DNA from 2 places in the Staphylococcus sp. Z5-21 genome. Region 1 is predicted to be linked to the other one. Evidence: a T-box and tRNA genes for the amino acid it is inferred to sense, from the RefSeq annotation. Region 1 holds a T-box; the other holds one or more tRNA genes.
What was found. The T-box of region 1 lies ahead of leuS (leucine--tRNA ligase). A T-box ahead of a tRNA ligase gene usually reads a tRNA of that ligase, here a tRNA-Leu.
Positions count from the first base shown of each region.

Region 2: it encodes a tRNA-Leu, which carries the amino acid that the T-box ahead of leuS (leucine--tRNA ligase) is inferred to sense. The anticodon was not compared.

Region 1 covers NZ_CP096462.1:1,041,443-1,049,317, forward strand. Annotated here, with positions in the region: gene M1D64_RS05235 (alpha/beta fold hydrolase) at 1-361, shown strand, start outside; gene M1D64_RS05240 (L-lactate dehydrogenase) at 597-1,553, shown strand; gene M1D64_RS05245 (transcriptional regulator, SarA/Rot family) at 1,704-2,105, shown strand; gene mnmM (tRNA 5-(aminomethyl)-2-thiouridylate-methyltransferase MnmM) at 2,225-2,785, opposite strand; gene mnmL (tRNA modification radical SAM protein MnmL/YtqA) at 2,782-3,735, opposite strand; gene M1D64_RS05260 (MDR family MFS transporter) at 3,845-5,014, shown strand; T-box leader at 5,302-5,492, shown strand; gene leuS (leucine--tRNA ligase) at 5,543-7,875, shown strand, end outside.
Region 2 covers NZ_CP096462.1:852,352-860,226, reverse strand. Annotated here, with positions in the region: rRNA gene rrf (5S ribosomal RNA) at 1-84, opposite strand, end outside; rRNA gene M1D64_RS04155 (23S ribosomal RNA) at 163-3,085, opposite strand; rRNA gene M1D64_RS04150 (16S ribosomal RNA) at 3,370-4,922, opposite strand; tRNA gene M1D64_RS04145 (tRNA-Gly) at 5,065-5,138, opposite strand; tRNA gene M1D64_RS04140 (tRNA-Leu) at 5,164-5,246, opposite strand; gene M1D64_RS04135 (SprT family protein) at 5,620-6,069, opposite strand; gene M1D64_RS04130 (Tex family protein) at 6,062-7,875, opposite strand, start outside.

The DNA of each region.
Region 1 (7,875 bases):
CGAAGAAGTTATAGAAGAGACGAATAAAGATCAATTGATGTTAAATAAAGTAACTTACTACTGGTATAAACAGATTATTGAAATTATGAAAGAGACAGTCAACCATTTAAAAGATGTAAAATCATTGCCGTTATTATTAATGTACGGTACAGAAGATAGAGTTGCAGATATAAGCGCAATGGATTTAATAAAAGATAAAATAATGACAGAAGAACTTTATTTTAAAGCGTGGGAAGGATTATATCATGAAATTCATAACGAGCCTGAACGTGATGAAGTCATGCGATATATTTTAGCGTTTTTAAATAATAGTGCAAGTAACAATGGATTTATAGTACATGATGAAAATGAAGTTTCATAGTACCTGAATACAATGATAATACAGTAAGTGGCAAAAGCGGTGGATTTGTATCCTAATTTTAAAAGGATATGATTTCACCGTTTTTTATATTTGATTTTTATTGTAACTTATAATTAATATTTTTGTGAAATAAATTACAAATAACTATTGCAAATGCTCGGAGGAACTGATATATTTATATTGTGAAATAAATCACAATATAAATTATTAATTTTCATGTGAGGAGCGTTCTGTGATGGAATATATAAAAAGTAATAAAGTTGTTTTAATTGGTGATGGTGCAGTTGGATCAAGTTATGCATTTGCATTAGTAGCTCAAGGTGTGGCAGATGAACTCGTTATTATAGATTTAGATGAAGACAAAGTGAAAGGTGATGTAATGGACTTAAACCATGCGGCACCGTATGGAGGTTCACCTGTTAAAATTAAAGCTGGTTCATATAAAGCATGTCACAATGCTGATTTAGTGGTGATTACTGCTGGAGCAGCTCAAAAACCAGGAGAAACGAGATTAGATTTAATTGAAAAGAATACAAAAATATTTAAATCGATTGTTTCTGAAGTTATGGCATCTGGATTTAATGGGATTTTCTTAGTAGCCACTAACCCTGTTGATGTACTTACCTATGTAACACAACAAGTTTCTGGATTACCTAAAGAAAAAGTAATTGGATCAGGTACGATTTTAGATACGGCACGATTCAAATATGAATTAGCTGAAGAATTTGGCGTTTCTGATAGAAGTGTTCATGGACAAATCATTGGGGAACATGGAGACTCTGAACTAGCTGTTTGGTCACAAGCAAATATTGCAGGACAGCCATTATACCAATTGTTAAAAGATGATCCTGAAAAACAACATAGAATAGAAGAAATATTTGTTAATACACGAGATGCAGCCTATGACATTATTCAAGCTAAAGGTGCAACATATTATGGCATTGCTATGGGATTAGTGCATATAACTAAAGCGATTTTAAATAATCAAAATTTAGTGCTTACCGTATCCAGTCGTTTAGAAGGTGAATATGGTCAAGAAGATGTCTATATAGGTGTCCCTACAAAAATTAACAGACAAGGTGCGGTAGAAGTTTTTGAAATACCGTTAAACGATGAAGAAAAAACTTTATTTACCCGTTCTGTTGGTATTTTGAAAGAAATGCAAAATAAAATATCTCATTTAATTGCATAATTCATAGTTTAAATTTAAACTGTATATAAGATTAATTTTATTAAAAATTCTAATATTTATTCAGTGTAGAATTTATTTTACAGTGATTGATGATTTTTTGAAATTAATTTTACATGTTTAAACTTTATACTATGATTGGGGGATTACACTATGGGGAAGACATTTACTGAAAAAGTGGATGGCGTTTTGCAATTAGAATCTGTGTTGAAAGATATCGAGGATATTTTTGACAAAGTTCAAAAGCAATATAAAATGTCAAAAGAAGAAATTTTAATCCTTTTGACACTTTGGAAAGAAGGGTCAATGACTTTAAAAGAAATGGATGACTTTGTTCATATTAAATCATACAAACGTACACGTACGTACAATGATTTAGTTGAAAAAGCGTGGATTATTAAAGAAAGACCACAAAACGACGAACGTACAGTTATTATCCATTTTAATGAAGATTTAAAAGATCAAAGGGAAAGTCTTTTAAACTTTTTTAAAGAAGAAATTGATTCTAACTCATCTACTATTCAAAACAGTCTTAAATCTATCTTAAATCTATAGGAATTATGAATTTTACAGTGTAATTTACACAAAAAAGCTGCCAACAAAGTTTAAATACTTTTATTGGCAGCTTTTTTTATTTTTAAAGCGTGTGCTTTAGGAAAACTAAATGATAGAATTTATCTTTTTTCTATCGCACAAATAAATGGTGGATTATTTTGTTGATTGATAAATTGATATTTTAGAATATGTGCTTTATTTTGATCGAATTGTTCCAAATAATCTAGAATAGCATCTCGCTCCAATTTGCCTTCATCATGGCCATGATAAATAACAAGAATAATGATGCCTTCTATGGATAAAATATTAAATATTGCATTTATGGCAGCAATTGTACTTTCGGCTTGTGTAACAATGGATTTATCTCCTTTTGGTAAATAACCTAAGTTAAAAATCGCTGCGTCAATTTTACCTTGTTGATAATTTGGAATATATGATTGGATATTTGCATGGCTATCTTGAACGATAGTGACATTGTTAAAATCATGAATCTTAAGTTGTGTCTGCTTAATAGCTTCATCTTGTATATCAAAAGCATAGACATTACCGTTTGGAACTTGTTGGGCAAGAAAATGTGTATCATTACCGTTACCGCATGTAGCATCGATCACGATACTGTCATCTGATACGTGTTGTTGAATTAATGTTCTAGCAAAAGGGAGAATGCGTTCAAGTTTCATGACTTAACTGTGCTTTCAAAATATTTTCCTTGGTATGAATCTCGGCGAGCAAGTTCATTATCAATTTCATTGAGAACTTCCCATTTGTTAACACTCCACATAGGACCTACCATTAAATCGATTGGACCATCACCGGTAATTCTATGAACGATCATTTCTTTTGGTATGATTTCTAACTGATCACACACTAATTTAGTGTATTCATCTTGTGACATAAATTCTAGCATGCCTTTATCATATTGCTTAACCATTGGCGTTCCTTTTAATAGGTGAAGTAAATGTATTTTTATACCTTGTACGTCCATTTGAGCGACTTCTCGTGCAGTTTCCATCATCATATTATAATCTTCACCAGGTAAACCATTTATAATATGCGTACAAATGTTTATATTATGTTTGCGTAGTTTGGCAATACCTTCATAATAAGTTTTCATATCATGTGCGCGATTGATTAAATCAGATGTTTCTTGGTGTATTGTTTGAAGACCTAGTTCAACCCATAAGTAAGTACGTTCATTCAATTCTGCTAAATACTCGACTACATCATCAGGTAAACAGTCTGGACGTGTACCTATGGATAAACCAACTACACCAGGCTCTTTCAATGCAGTTTCATATTTTTCACGCAATACCTCTACGGGTGCATGTGTATTTGTAAAAGCTTGGAAGTAGGCGATGTATTGGCCATCGTGCCATTTTTCATGCATTCTATCTTTTATTTCTTTAAATTGTACATCGATTGGATCTACACGATTACCTGCAAAGTCACCGCTACCAGCTGCTGAACAAAATGTACAGCCACCATGTGCAACGGTACCATCTCTATTTGGACAATCAAATCCTCCATCAATTGCAACTTTAAATATTTTTTGTCCAAATTTATTTTTTAAATGATAATTCCATGTATGATATCTTTTATTCTCGAATGCGTAAGGGAAGAATTGTCCCATATAACATTTTCCTTTCTAAATTCATTCTAGTTAAAGATTTTAACATATTTTAATGATATAGTGTTTAAAGTAAAATAAGAAATTTTGATGTAGAAAGGAGCTTAATGTTATGAATATGCCTAAATCAGTGTGGTGGCTAGTAATTGGTATGGCATTAAATATCACAGGCTCAAGTTTCTTATGGCCATTAAATACAATTTATATGAATGAAGAATTAGATAAAAGTCTAACTATCGCCGGATTAGTACTAATGATCAATTCATTTGGCATGGTCATAGGTAACTTATTAGGGGGCATGCTTTTTGATAAATTAGGTGGTTATCGTACTATTATTATAGGAACAGTAATTTGTTTAATGAGTACAACACTGCTTAATTTTTTCCATGGTTGGCCATGGTATGCTGTATGGCTAGTAGCACTAGGATTTGGTGGCGGTATGATTGTTCCAGCAATTTATGCATTGGCTGGCGCCGTGTGGCCACAAGGTGGTCGTCAAACTTTTAATGCAATTTATTTGGCTCAAAATTTAGGTGTAGCCATTGGTGCTGCATCAGGTGGATTTGTAGCAGAATTAAGTTTTAATTATATTTTTATAGCGAACTTATTAATGTATGTCGCATTTGCAATTGTAGCCGTGACACAATTCAAAATTAATTTAGATGTTAAAGTGAAATCAACGGATGCAATGAGTCTTTTATCTAAAGCATATAGACCACAGTTTATAGCGCTAACGTTATTATGCGTTATGTTCAGTATTTGTTGGATTGCTTATATTCAATGGGAAAGTACGATAGCTTCGTTTACTCAAGAAATCAATATTTCAATGAGTCAGTACAGTCTGTTATGGACAGTTAACGGCATTATGATTTTAGTTGCGCAACCTTTAATCTTACCTGTCATTAGATTGTTAAAAGGAAACCTAAAATATCAAATGCTTGTTGGGATTGTCATCTTTATTCTCTCTTTCTTTGTGACAAGTTTTGCTGAACAATTTTCAATTTTCATGGTAGCTATGATTATACTTACTTTAGGAGAAATGTTTGTTTGGCCAGCCGTACCAACAATAGCGAATCAATTAGCGCCTAAAGGGAAAGAAGGTTCATTCCAAGGTTATGTTAATTCTGCTGCAACTGTGGGAAAAGCTTTTGGACCATTAATTGGCGGTGTTGTTGTAGATTCGTTTAATATGCAAGCTATGTTTTTAAGTATGATTGTATTATTACTTATTGCACTGGTATTCCTGTTAATATACGATAAAAAATTACCAAAAGATACGTAAGATATCTGATGAGTCTGGGATATAAATAAATATCTTAGGCTCGTTTTCAATTGGCAGTCAATGTATCGTCAGCGCTTTGTACAGAAGTGTGCCTTTTGTATAAGCATGAACCTTAATTATCCTTGCGGGCGTGGGTCTATGAAATCACTGTGAAAAACGTTGGTCTCTGTCTCACTAATTTATATAATAATTTATTTTTTAGTTATACATGCTTATCATATGTAGTAAATAAGTATGTTTCCTGTTAAATCAGGTTTTACTCTTGAAATAAATAGTTATTTCAAATATTATTAGTAATGTATAGGAGTAGTAACTTTAAAACTTATCTACAGAGAACTAGGGTTGGTGGAACCTAGTGTTAAGTTAAAGTGAACTTACCAGGACTTAAAGATAATTTATGACATCTCTTACTATTAGTTAAAATGAGTGCACATTTAATGTGAATTTGGGTGGTACCGCGGCGAAAGTCGTCCCTTTGTAATTAAATAATAGTTTGGGGTGTTTTTTTATTGAATAGGAGGAAAAGTAGTGAATTACAGTCATAATGAAATTGAAAAGAAATGGCAGGACTATTGGGAAGCAAATAAAACTTTTAAAACGAGCGACAATTTAGGGCAAAAGAAATTTTATGCTTTAGATATGTTCCCTTATCCATCAGGAGCAGGCCTGCATGTTGGTCACCCAGAAGGGTATACTGCTACAGATATCATCTCTCGTTATAAACGTATGTTAGGTTATAACGTATTACACCCAATGGGTTGGGATGCATTTGGCTTACCAGCTGAACAATATGCATTAGATACAGGTAATGATCCACGAGAGTTCACTAAAGAAAATATTCAGACCTTTAAGCGTCAGATAAAAGAACTTGGTTTCAGTTATGACTGGGATAGAGAAGTGAATACGACAGATCCTGAATACTACAAATGGACACAATGGATTTTCATACAATTATATAATAAAGGTTTAGCTTATGTAGATGAAGTGGCTGTGAATTGGTGTCCAGCATTAGGTACGGTATTATCGAATGAAGAAGTTATTGATGGCGTATCAGAACGTGGCGGCCATCCTGTATATAGACGTCCAATGAAGCAATGGGTTCTTAAAATTACCGAATATGCAGACAGATTGTTAGAAGATTTAGATGAATTAGACTGGCCAGAGTCATTGAAAGATATGCAACGTAACTGGATTGGCCGTTCTGAAGGTGCATCAGTGGCATTTGATGTGAAAGATTATAATGAGCAAATTGAAGTATTTACTACTAGACCTGATACAATATACGGTGCGTCATTTTTAGTGCTTAGCCCAGAACACGAGCTTGTAGATTTGATTACTACGGAAGATAATAAAGATGATGTAGAAGCTTATCAAAAAGAAGCGGCTAAGAAATCTGATTTAGAACGTACTGGCTTATCAAAAGAAAAGTCTGGTGTATTCACTGGTGCATATGCTGTTAATCCATTATCAGGGCAACAAGTACCAATATGGATTGCAGATTACGTACTATCCACTTACGGTACTGGTGCGGTCATGGCTGTACCTAGTGGTGATCAGCGTGATTATGAATTCGCTAAAACATTTGACTTACCAATTATAGAAGTCATCGAAGGCGGAGATATGAGCAAGGAAGCCTACACTGGCGACGGACCGCATATTAATTCTGGTGAACTAAACGGATTATACAATGAAGCAGCTATAGAAAAAGCGATTGAATTGTTAGAAAATAAAAATGCCGGTATGCGTAAAGTAAACTACAAACTTAGAGATTGGTTGTTCAGTAGACAAAGATATTGGGGCGAACCTATTCCAGTTATTCACTGGGAAGATGGCTCAATGACGACAGTACCTGAAGATGAACTACCATTACTTTTACCAGAAACTGATGAAATAAAACCGTCAGGGACAGGTGAATCACCGTTAGCGAATATTGATGAATTTGTAAACGTTGTCGATGAAGCCACAGGTATGAAAGGCCGTCGTGAAACAAATACGATGCCACAATGGGCAGGTAGCTGTTGGTATTATCTAAGATATATTGATCCAGACAATGAGCAAATGTTAGCAGATCCTGAAAAATTAAAACATTGGTTGCCTGTAGATTTGTATATTGGTGGCGTAGAACATGCTGTATTACATTTATTGTATGCACGATTTTGGCACAAAGTATTATTTGATTTAGGTGTGGTACCAACAAAAGAACCATTCCAAAGGTTATTCAACCAAGGTATGATTTTGGGTGAAGGTAACGAAAAAATGAGTAAATCTAAAGGTAATGTAATTAATCCAGATGATATTGTAAAATCTCATGGTGCGGATACGTTACGTTTATATGAGATGTTTATGGGACCGCTTGATGCCGCTATCGCTTGGAGCGAAAATGGTTTAGATGGTTCGAGACGTTTCTTAGATAGGATTTGGCGTTTATTAATTACAGAAGATGGTTCAATTTCTAATAAAGTGGTAAACAATCATAGTAAGGCTTTAGATAAGAGTTATCACCAAACAGTGAAAAAAGTTACAGAAGATTACAATTCGCTTAACTTTAACACAGCGATTAGTCAACTTATGGTATTTATTAATGATTGTTATAAAGCGGAAGAAATTTATAAACCATATATCGAAGGCTTTATTAAAATGCTAGCGCCGATTGCACCTCATATATCTGAAGAATTGTGGTCACGTTTAGGCCATGATGAAACAATCACTTATCAACCATGGCCATCCTACGATGACGCGTTACTTGTTGATGACGAAATTGAGATTGTCGTACAAGTAAATGGTAAAGTGCGTGCTAAAATTAATGTATCTAAAGATATTGCGAAAGAAGAAATGGAGCAAATCGCACTAGATAATGAACA
Region 2 (7,875 bases), 190 kb from region 1:
AGTCCGACTACCATCGGCGCTAAGGAGCTTAACTTCTGTGTTCGGCATGGGAACAGGTGTGACCTCCTTGCCATTGTCACCAGACAATGAAATGTATGAAATTATACATTCAAAACTAGATAGTAAGTAAAATATGATTCAACCAAACAAAACATTTAAAATTTGATTAAGTCTTCGATCGATTAGTATTCGTCAGCTGCACATATCGCTATGCTTCCACCTCGAACCTATTAACCTCATCATCTTTGAGGGATCTTATAACCGAAGTTGGGAAATCTCATCTTGAGGGGGGCTTCATGCTTAGATGCTTTCAGCACTTATCCCGTCCATACATAGCTACCCAGCGATGCCGTTGGCACGACAACTGGTACACCAGAGGTATGTCCATCCCGGTCCTCTCGTACTAAGGACAGCTCCTCTCAAATTTCCTACGCCCACGACGGATAGGGACCGAACTGTCTCACGACGTTCTGAACCCAGCTCGCGTACCGCTTTAATGGGCGAACAGCCCAACCCTTGGGACCGACTACAGCCCCAGGATGCGATGAGCCGACATCGAGGTGCCAAACCTCCCCGTCGATGTGAACTCTTGGGGGAGATAAGCCTGTTATCCCCGGGGTAGCTTTTATCCGTTGAGCGATGGCCCTTCCATGCGGAACCACCGGATCACTAAGTCCGTCTTTCGACCCTGCTCGACTTGTAAGTCTCGCAGTCAAGCTTCCTTATGCCTTTACACTCTATGAATGATTTCCAACCATTCTGAGGAAACCTTTGAGCGCCTCCGTTACTCTTTAGGAGGCGACCGCCCCAGTCAAACTGCCCATCTGACACTGTCTCCCACCATGATAAATGGTGCGGGTTAGAAATCCAACACAGCGAGGGTAGTATCCCACCAACGCCTCCACGTAAGCTAGCGCTCACGTATCTCAGGCTCCTACCTATCCTGTACAAGCTGTGCCGAATTTCAATATCAGACTACAGTAAAGCTCCACGGGGTCTTTCCGTCCTGTCGCGGGTAACCTGCATCTTCACAGGTACTATGATTTCACCGAGTCTCTCGTTGAGACAGTGCCCAAATCGTTACGCCTTTCGTGCGGGTCGGAACTTACCCGACAAGGAATTTCGCTACCTTAGGACCGTTATAGTTACGGCCGCCGTTTACTGGGGCTTCGATTCGTAGCTTCGCAGAAGCTAACCACTCCTCTTAACCTTCCAGCACCGGGCAGGCGTCAGCCCCTATACATCACCTTACGGTTTAGCAGAGACCTGTGTTTTTGATAAACAGTCGCTTGGGCCTATTCACTGCGGCTCTCCTGGGCGTTAACCCTAAAGAGCACCCCTTCTCCCGAAGTTACGGGGTCATTTTGCCGAGTTCCTTAACGAGAGTTCGCTCGCTCACCTTAGAATTCTCATCTTGACTACCTGTGTCGGTTTGCGGTACGGGCACCACAATTCTAGCTAGAGGCTTTTCTTGGCAGTGTGAAATCAACGACTCGAGGAAACAATTTCCTCTCCCCATCACAGCTCAATCTTAAGAGTGCCGGATTTGCCTAACACTCAATCTCACTGCTTGGACGTACAATCCAATCGTACGCTTCGCCTATCCTACTGCGTCCCCCCATCGCTTAAAACGAATAATGGTGGTACAGGAATATCAACCTGTTATCCATCGCCTACGCCTATCGGCCTCAGCTTAGGACCCGACTAACCCAGAGCGGACGAGCCTTCCTCTGGAAACCTTAGTCAATCGGTGGACGGGATTCTCACCCGTCTTTCGCTACTCACACCGGCATTCTCACTTCTAAGCGCTCCACATGTCCTTGCGATCATGCTTCAACGCCCTTAGAACGCTCTCCTACCATTGTCCTTATGGACAATCCACAGCTTCGGTAATATGTTTAGCCCCGGTACATTTTCGGCGCAGTGTCACTCGACTAGTGAGCTATTACGCACTCTTTAAATGATGGCTGCTTCTAAGCCAACATCCTAGTTGTCTGGGCAACGCCACATCCTTTTCCACTTAACATATATTTTGGGACCTTAGCTGGTGGTCTGGGCTGTTTCCCTTTCGAACACGGACCTTATCACCCGCGTTCTGACTCCCAAGTTAAATTGATTGGCATTCGGAGTTTGTCTGAATTCGGTAACCCGATAAGGGCCCCTCGTCCAAACAGTGCTCTACCTCCAATAATCATCACTTGAGGCTAGCCCTAAAGCTATTTCGGAGAGAACCAGCTATCTCCAGGTTCGATTGGAATTTCTCCGCTACCCACAACTCATCCGCTCACTTTTCAACGTAAGTCGGTTCGGTCCTCCATTCAGTGTTACCTGAACTTCAACCTGGTCATGGGTAGATCACCTGGTTTCGGGTCTACGACCAAATACTCAACGCCCTATTCAGACTCGCTTTCGCTACGGCTCCACATTCACTGCTTAACCTTGCATCAAATCGTAACTCGCCGGTTCATTCTACAAAAGGCACGCCATCACCCATTAACGGGCTCTGACTACTTGTAAGCACACGGTTTCAAGTTCTATTTCACTCCCCTTCCGGGGTACTTTTCACCTTTCCCTCACGGTACTGGTTCACTATCGGTCACTAGAGAGTATTTAGCCTTGGGAGATGGTCCTCCCAGATTCCGACGGAATTTCTCGTGTTCCGTCGTACTCAGGATCCACTCAAGAGTGAACAAACTTTCGACTACAGGATTATTACCTTCTTTGATTCATCTTTCCAGATGATTCGTCTAGTCTGTTCTTTTGTAACTCCGTATAGAGTGTCCTACAACCCCAACAAGCAAGCTCGTTGGTTTGGGCTCTTCCCGTTTCGCTCGCCGCTACTCAGGGAATCGATTTTTCTTTCTCTTCCTGCGGGTACTAAGATGTTTCAGTTCTCCGCGTCTGCCTTCAGATATGCTATGTATTCACATATCGATAACACGACATAACTCGTGCCGGGTTTCCCCATTCGGAAATCTCTGGATCAAAGCTTACTTACAGCTCCCCAAAGCATATCGTCGTTAGTAACGTCCTTCGTCGGCTTCTAGTGCCAAGGCATCCACCGTGCGCCCTTAATAACTTAATCTTTTTTGACTTTCAACACGAACAAGTCGGTTGAAAACCCAAAATGTTATTAATCTGTGAGTGTTCTTTCGAACACTAGCGATTATTTCTTTTTGAATTCAAAGCTTGTTAAAAAACTCTAATTCACTCGGTTTTGCTTGGTAAAATCATAAATTTTACTTACTTATCTAGTTTTCAATGTACAAAATAATGCAATGAATACTCCAATGAGCATTCAAAACTGAATACAATATGTCAATGTTATTCCTGCATCTTCGTAAGAAGATGTTCCGAATATATCCTTAGAAAGGAGGTGATCCAGCCGCACCTTCCGATACGGCTACCTTGTTACGACTTCACCCCAATCATTTGTCCCACCTTCGACGGCTAGCTCCATAAATGGTTACTCCACCGGCTTCGGGTGTTACAAACTCTCGTGGTGTGACGGGCGGTGTGTACAAGACCCGGGAACGTATTCACCGTAGCATGCTGATCTACGATTACTAGCGATTCCAGCTTCATGTAGTCGAGTTGCAGACTACAATCCGAACTGAGAACAACTTTATGGGATTTGCATGACCTCGCGGTTTAGCTGCCCTTTGTATTGTCCATTGTAGCACGTGTGTAGCCCAAATCATAAGGGGCATGATGATTTGACGTCATCCCCACCTTCCTCCGGTTTGTCACCGGCAGTCAACCTAGAGTGCCCAACTTAATGATGGCAACTAAGCTTAAGGGTTGCGCTCGTTGCGGGACTTAACCCAACATCTCACGACACGAGCTGACGACAACCATGCACCACCTGTCACTTTGTCCCCCGAAGGGGAAGGCTCTATCTCTAGAGTTTTCAAAGGATGTCAAGATTTGGTAAGGTTCTTCGCGTTGCTTCGAATTAAACCACATGCTCCACCGCTTGTGCGGGTCCCCGTCAATTCCTTTGAGTTTCAACCTTGCGGTCGTACTCCCCAGGCGGAGTGCTTAATGCGTTAGCTGCAGCACTAAGGGGCGGAAACCCCCTAACACTTAGCACTCATCGTTTACGGCGTGGACTACCAGGGTATCTAATCCTGTTTGATCCCCACGCTTTCGCACATCAGCGTCAGTTACAGACCAGAAAGTCGCCTTCGCCACTGGTGTTCCTCCATATCTCTGCGCATTTCACCGCTACACATGGAATTCCACTTTCCTCTTCTGCACTCAAGTTTCCCAGTTTCCAATGACCCTCCACGGTTGAGCCGTGGGCTTTCACATCAGACTTAAGAAACCGCCTACGCGCGCTTTACGCCCAATAATTCCGGATAACGCTTGCCACCTACGTATTACCGCGGCTGCTGGCACGTAGTTAGCCGTGGCTTTCTGATTAGGTACCGTCAAGACGTGCACAGTTACTTACACGTTTGTTCTTCCCTAATAACAGAGTTTTACGAGCCGAAACCCTTCATCACTCACGCGGCGTTGCTCCGTCAGGCTTTCGCCCATTGCGGAAGATTCCCTACTGCTGCCTCCCGTAGGAGTCTGGACCGTGTCTCAGTTCCAGTGTGGCCGATCACCCTCTCAGGTCGGCTACGTATCGTCGCCTTGGTAAGCCGTTACCTTACCAACTAGCTAATACGGCGCGGGTCCATCTATAAGTGATAGCAAAACCATCTTTCACTTTAGAACCATGCGGTTCCAAATGTTATCCGGTATTAGCTCCGGTTTCCCGAAGTTATCCCAGTCTTATAGGTAGGTTACCCACGTGTTACTCACCCGTCCGCCGCTAACGTCAAAGGAGCAAGCTCCTTATCTGTTCGCTCGACTTGCATGTATTAGGCACGCCGCCAGCGTTCATCCTGAGCCAGGATCAAACTCTCCATAAATGAATTATGATGTTTGATTAGCTCATAAAATACTAATTTGTGTTATCTCTAACACTTGTTTTGAACCAACAATTTAATGTTGTGTTCGGAATTAACGTTGACATATTGCAATTCAGTTTTCAATGTTCATTTAAATTTCTATTGGAGCGGGTGATGGGAATCGAACCCACAACATCAGCTTGGAAGGCTGAGGTTTTGCCATTAAACTACACCCGCATATTTATTCATTAAAGGTATTTGATGCGGCCGAGAGGATTTGAACCTCCACGGGAATACTCCCACTAGGCCCTCAACCTAGCGCGTCTGCCGTTCCGCCACGGCCGCTTAGCCAAACGGTCAATTTGTTTCTCGTTCATTAAGTAACAAATAACATTGTAATATATTCTTAATTATTTGTCAACAACTTTTTAAATTGTATTTAACAAAATTAATGTTTCCTTAACCAAAGTTGCTATTAATTTCGCAACGTTTAATATCATATAATATATTTCGCTCATCGTCAATGAATAAACAAAACTAAAAAGAGTAAATTAACAAGATTAATTAATTAAACTCTCTAATTTGGTGAAAGTACACACAAAATACTCTATTTTTCCCTTAATCATTGCTAAAAATCTTCCATAAAATACATTCTATATATAAATAATGAACGCCTTTCGACTAAATTATCGATAGGCGTTCATTATTTATAAGTATATTAGTTGTTTAATTCTTTCAGTTTTCCATTACATTTTCCACAAACCATTTTATTTGTATCGACTTTTCTTATTCTTGGAAATCTAGACGCACATTTTTGACATTGATATATATAATTAACTCGATCTTCATATTTTTCAATTGCAGAACAAAATCTAGGTGCACCTGTTTGTTGGCACAGACGTTTAAAATCTTTGTCTTTATGTTTGTATCCTTTCTTCTGTAAGTGCAAATGATAATGACATAATTCGTGCTTAATAATATCAATGATAGCTGATTCACCAAACTTAGCAAATTGCTTTTCATTCACTTCTATATTGTGTGAACTTAATAAATAGCGACCACCAGTCGTTCTTAAACGCTTATTGAAATATGCTTTATGTTTAAATGGCATTTTAAAATACTTTAACGAGATTGTCTCTGTTAATTTTTGTAATGCACTGTTATCCATTTGGATCAATCATTGTTAATGATACTTTACCTTTTTTATCATCAATATCTAATATCCATACATCTACAATATCACCAACACTTACAATATCCATTGGGTTTTTAACAAACTTCTTAGCAAGCTTTGATATGTGTACGAGTCCATCTTGTTTTACCCCAATATCTACAAATGCACCAAAATCAACCACGTTCCTTACAGTCCCACTAAGTTTCATGTTTTTAGTTAAGTCTTCAATAGATAGTACATCAGATTTTAAAATAGGAGTTTCGAATTCATCTCTTGGATCTCTATTAGGTGCAATCAATGAGTTAATAATATCTTCAAGTGTCGGTTGACCAATATTTAACTTTTCTGCCATTGCTACAATATCAATTTTGTTCAAGGCAAGTTTAAGTTTTTCCGTTCCTAAATCATGTGTAGTCATTTCAATTTCAGTTAATAATTGATTTGCTACATTATAACTTTCTGGATGAATCGAAGTATTGTCTAAGGGTTCTTTACCACCTACGATTCTCATAAATCCAATACTTTGTTCAAATGTTTTCGCACCTAATCTTTTAACTTTAGCAATTTCTTTATTATGCGTTATAGCACCATTCTCTTCTCTATAATCTATAATATTTTGTGCAATTGTGGGTGTTAAACCTGATACATATTGTAGTAATGAACGTGAAGCAGTATTCACATCAACCCCCACTTGGTTAACCGCAGTTTCAACAACAAATGACAATGCACCTTCTAATGACTTTTGGTTAACATCATGTTGATATTGACCAACGCCGATAGATTTTGGATCTATTTTCACTAATTCACTCAATGGATCTTGTACTCTTCTACCTATCGAAACAGCACTACGCTCCTCAACTTGAAAATCTGGGAATTCATTTCTTGCCACTTCCGATGCAGAGTATACAGATGCCCCCGCTTCATTAACAATGATAAATTGAACGTTTAATTGGTGTTCTTGTATCATTGAAGCAACAAATTGTTCAGTTTCACGGCTCGCTGTACCATTACCGATAGCTATTAATTCGACATCATATGTTTTAACGAAGTCCACAAATATTTTTTCAGCATCTTCTTTTTTATTTACTGGAGGATGAGGATACATGACTCCTTTAGCTACAAATGTACCAAATGGATTAATGACTGCAAGTTTACAACCTGTTCTAAAAGCGGGATCAACACCAAGTATTTGCTTTCCTTTCATAGGTGGTTGTAATAACAAGTTTCTCAAATTTTCACTAAATACATCGATTGCATGATTTTCAGCTTTTTCAGTTAAATCACTTCTTATTTCTCTTTCGATCGATGGCATGATTAATCTTTTCAAACTATCTTTAATAGCATCTATAATGACATAGGTACCATTATGTTCAGATGATATTTCTTTGCTTCTAATAAAATTTTCTATCCCTTGTATATCCATTTCTATTTTAACTGATAAAACCTTTTCTTTTTCACCACGATTAACTGCAAGCACTCGATGATTGGCGATTTTTTTAATCGGTTCGGTATAATCATAATACATAGAAAAAATTTCTTTCTCATCTTCTGCATGCTTTTTCTTTTGCGTTATAATATTGCCCTGTTGAAATGTATCTTTAAGTATTTTACTTCTATATATAGGTTTATCTGAAACAATTTCTGCAATGATATCTTGAGCGCCTTTGATTGCATCTTCTACACTTGTGACTTCATCGTTAATAAATTGTTGTGCTTTCGTTTCAACAGATGTGTCTATATTTGTTTGTTGTAACCATTGCGCAAATGGCTCTAATCCTTTTCGTTTTGCCTCAGTTGCTC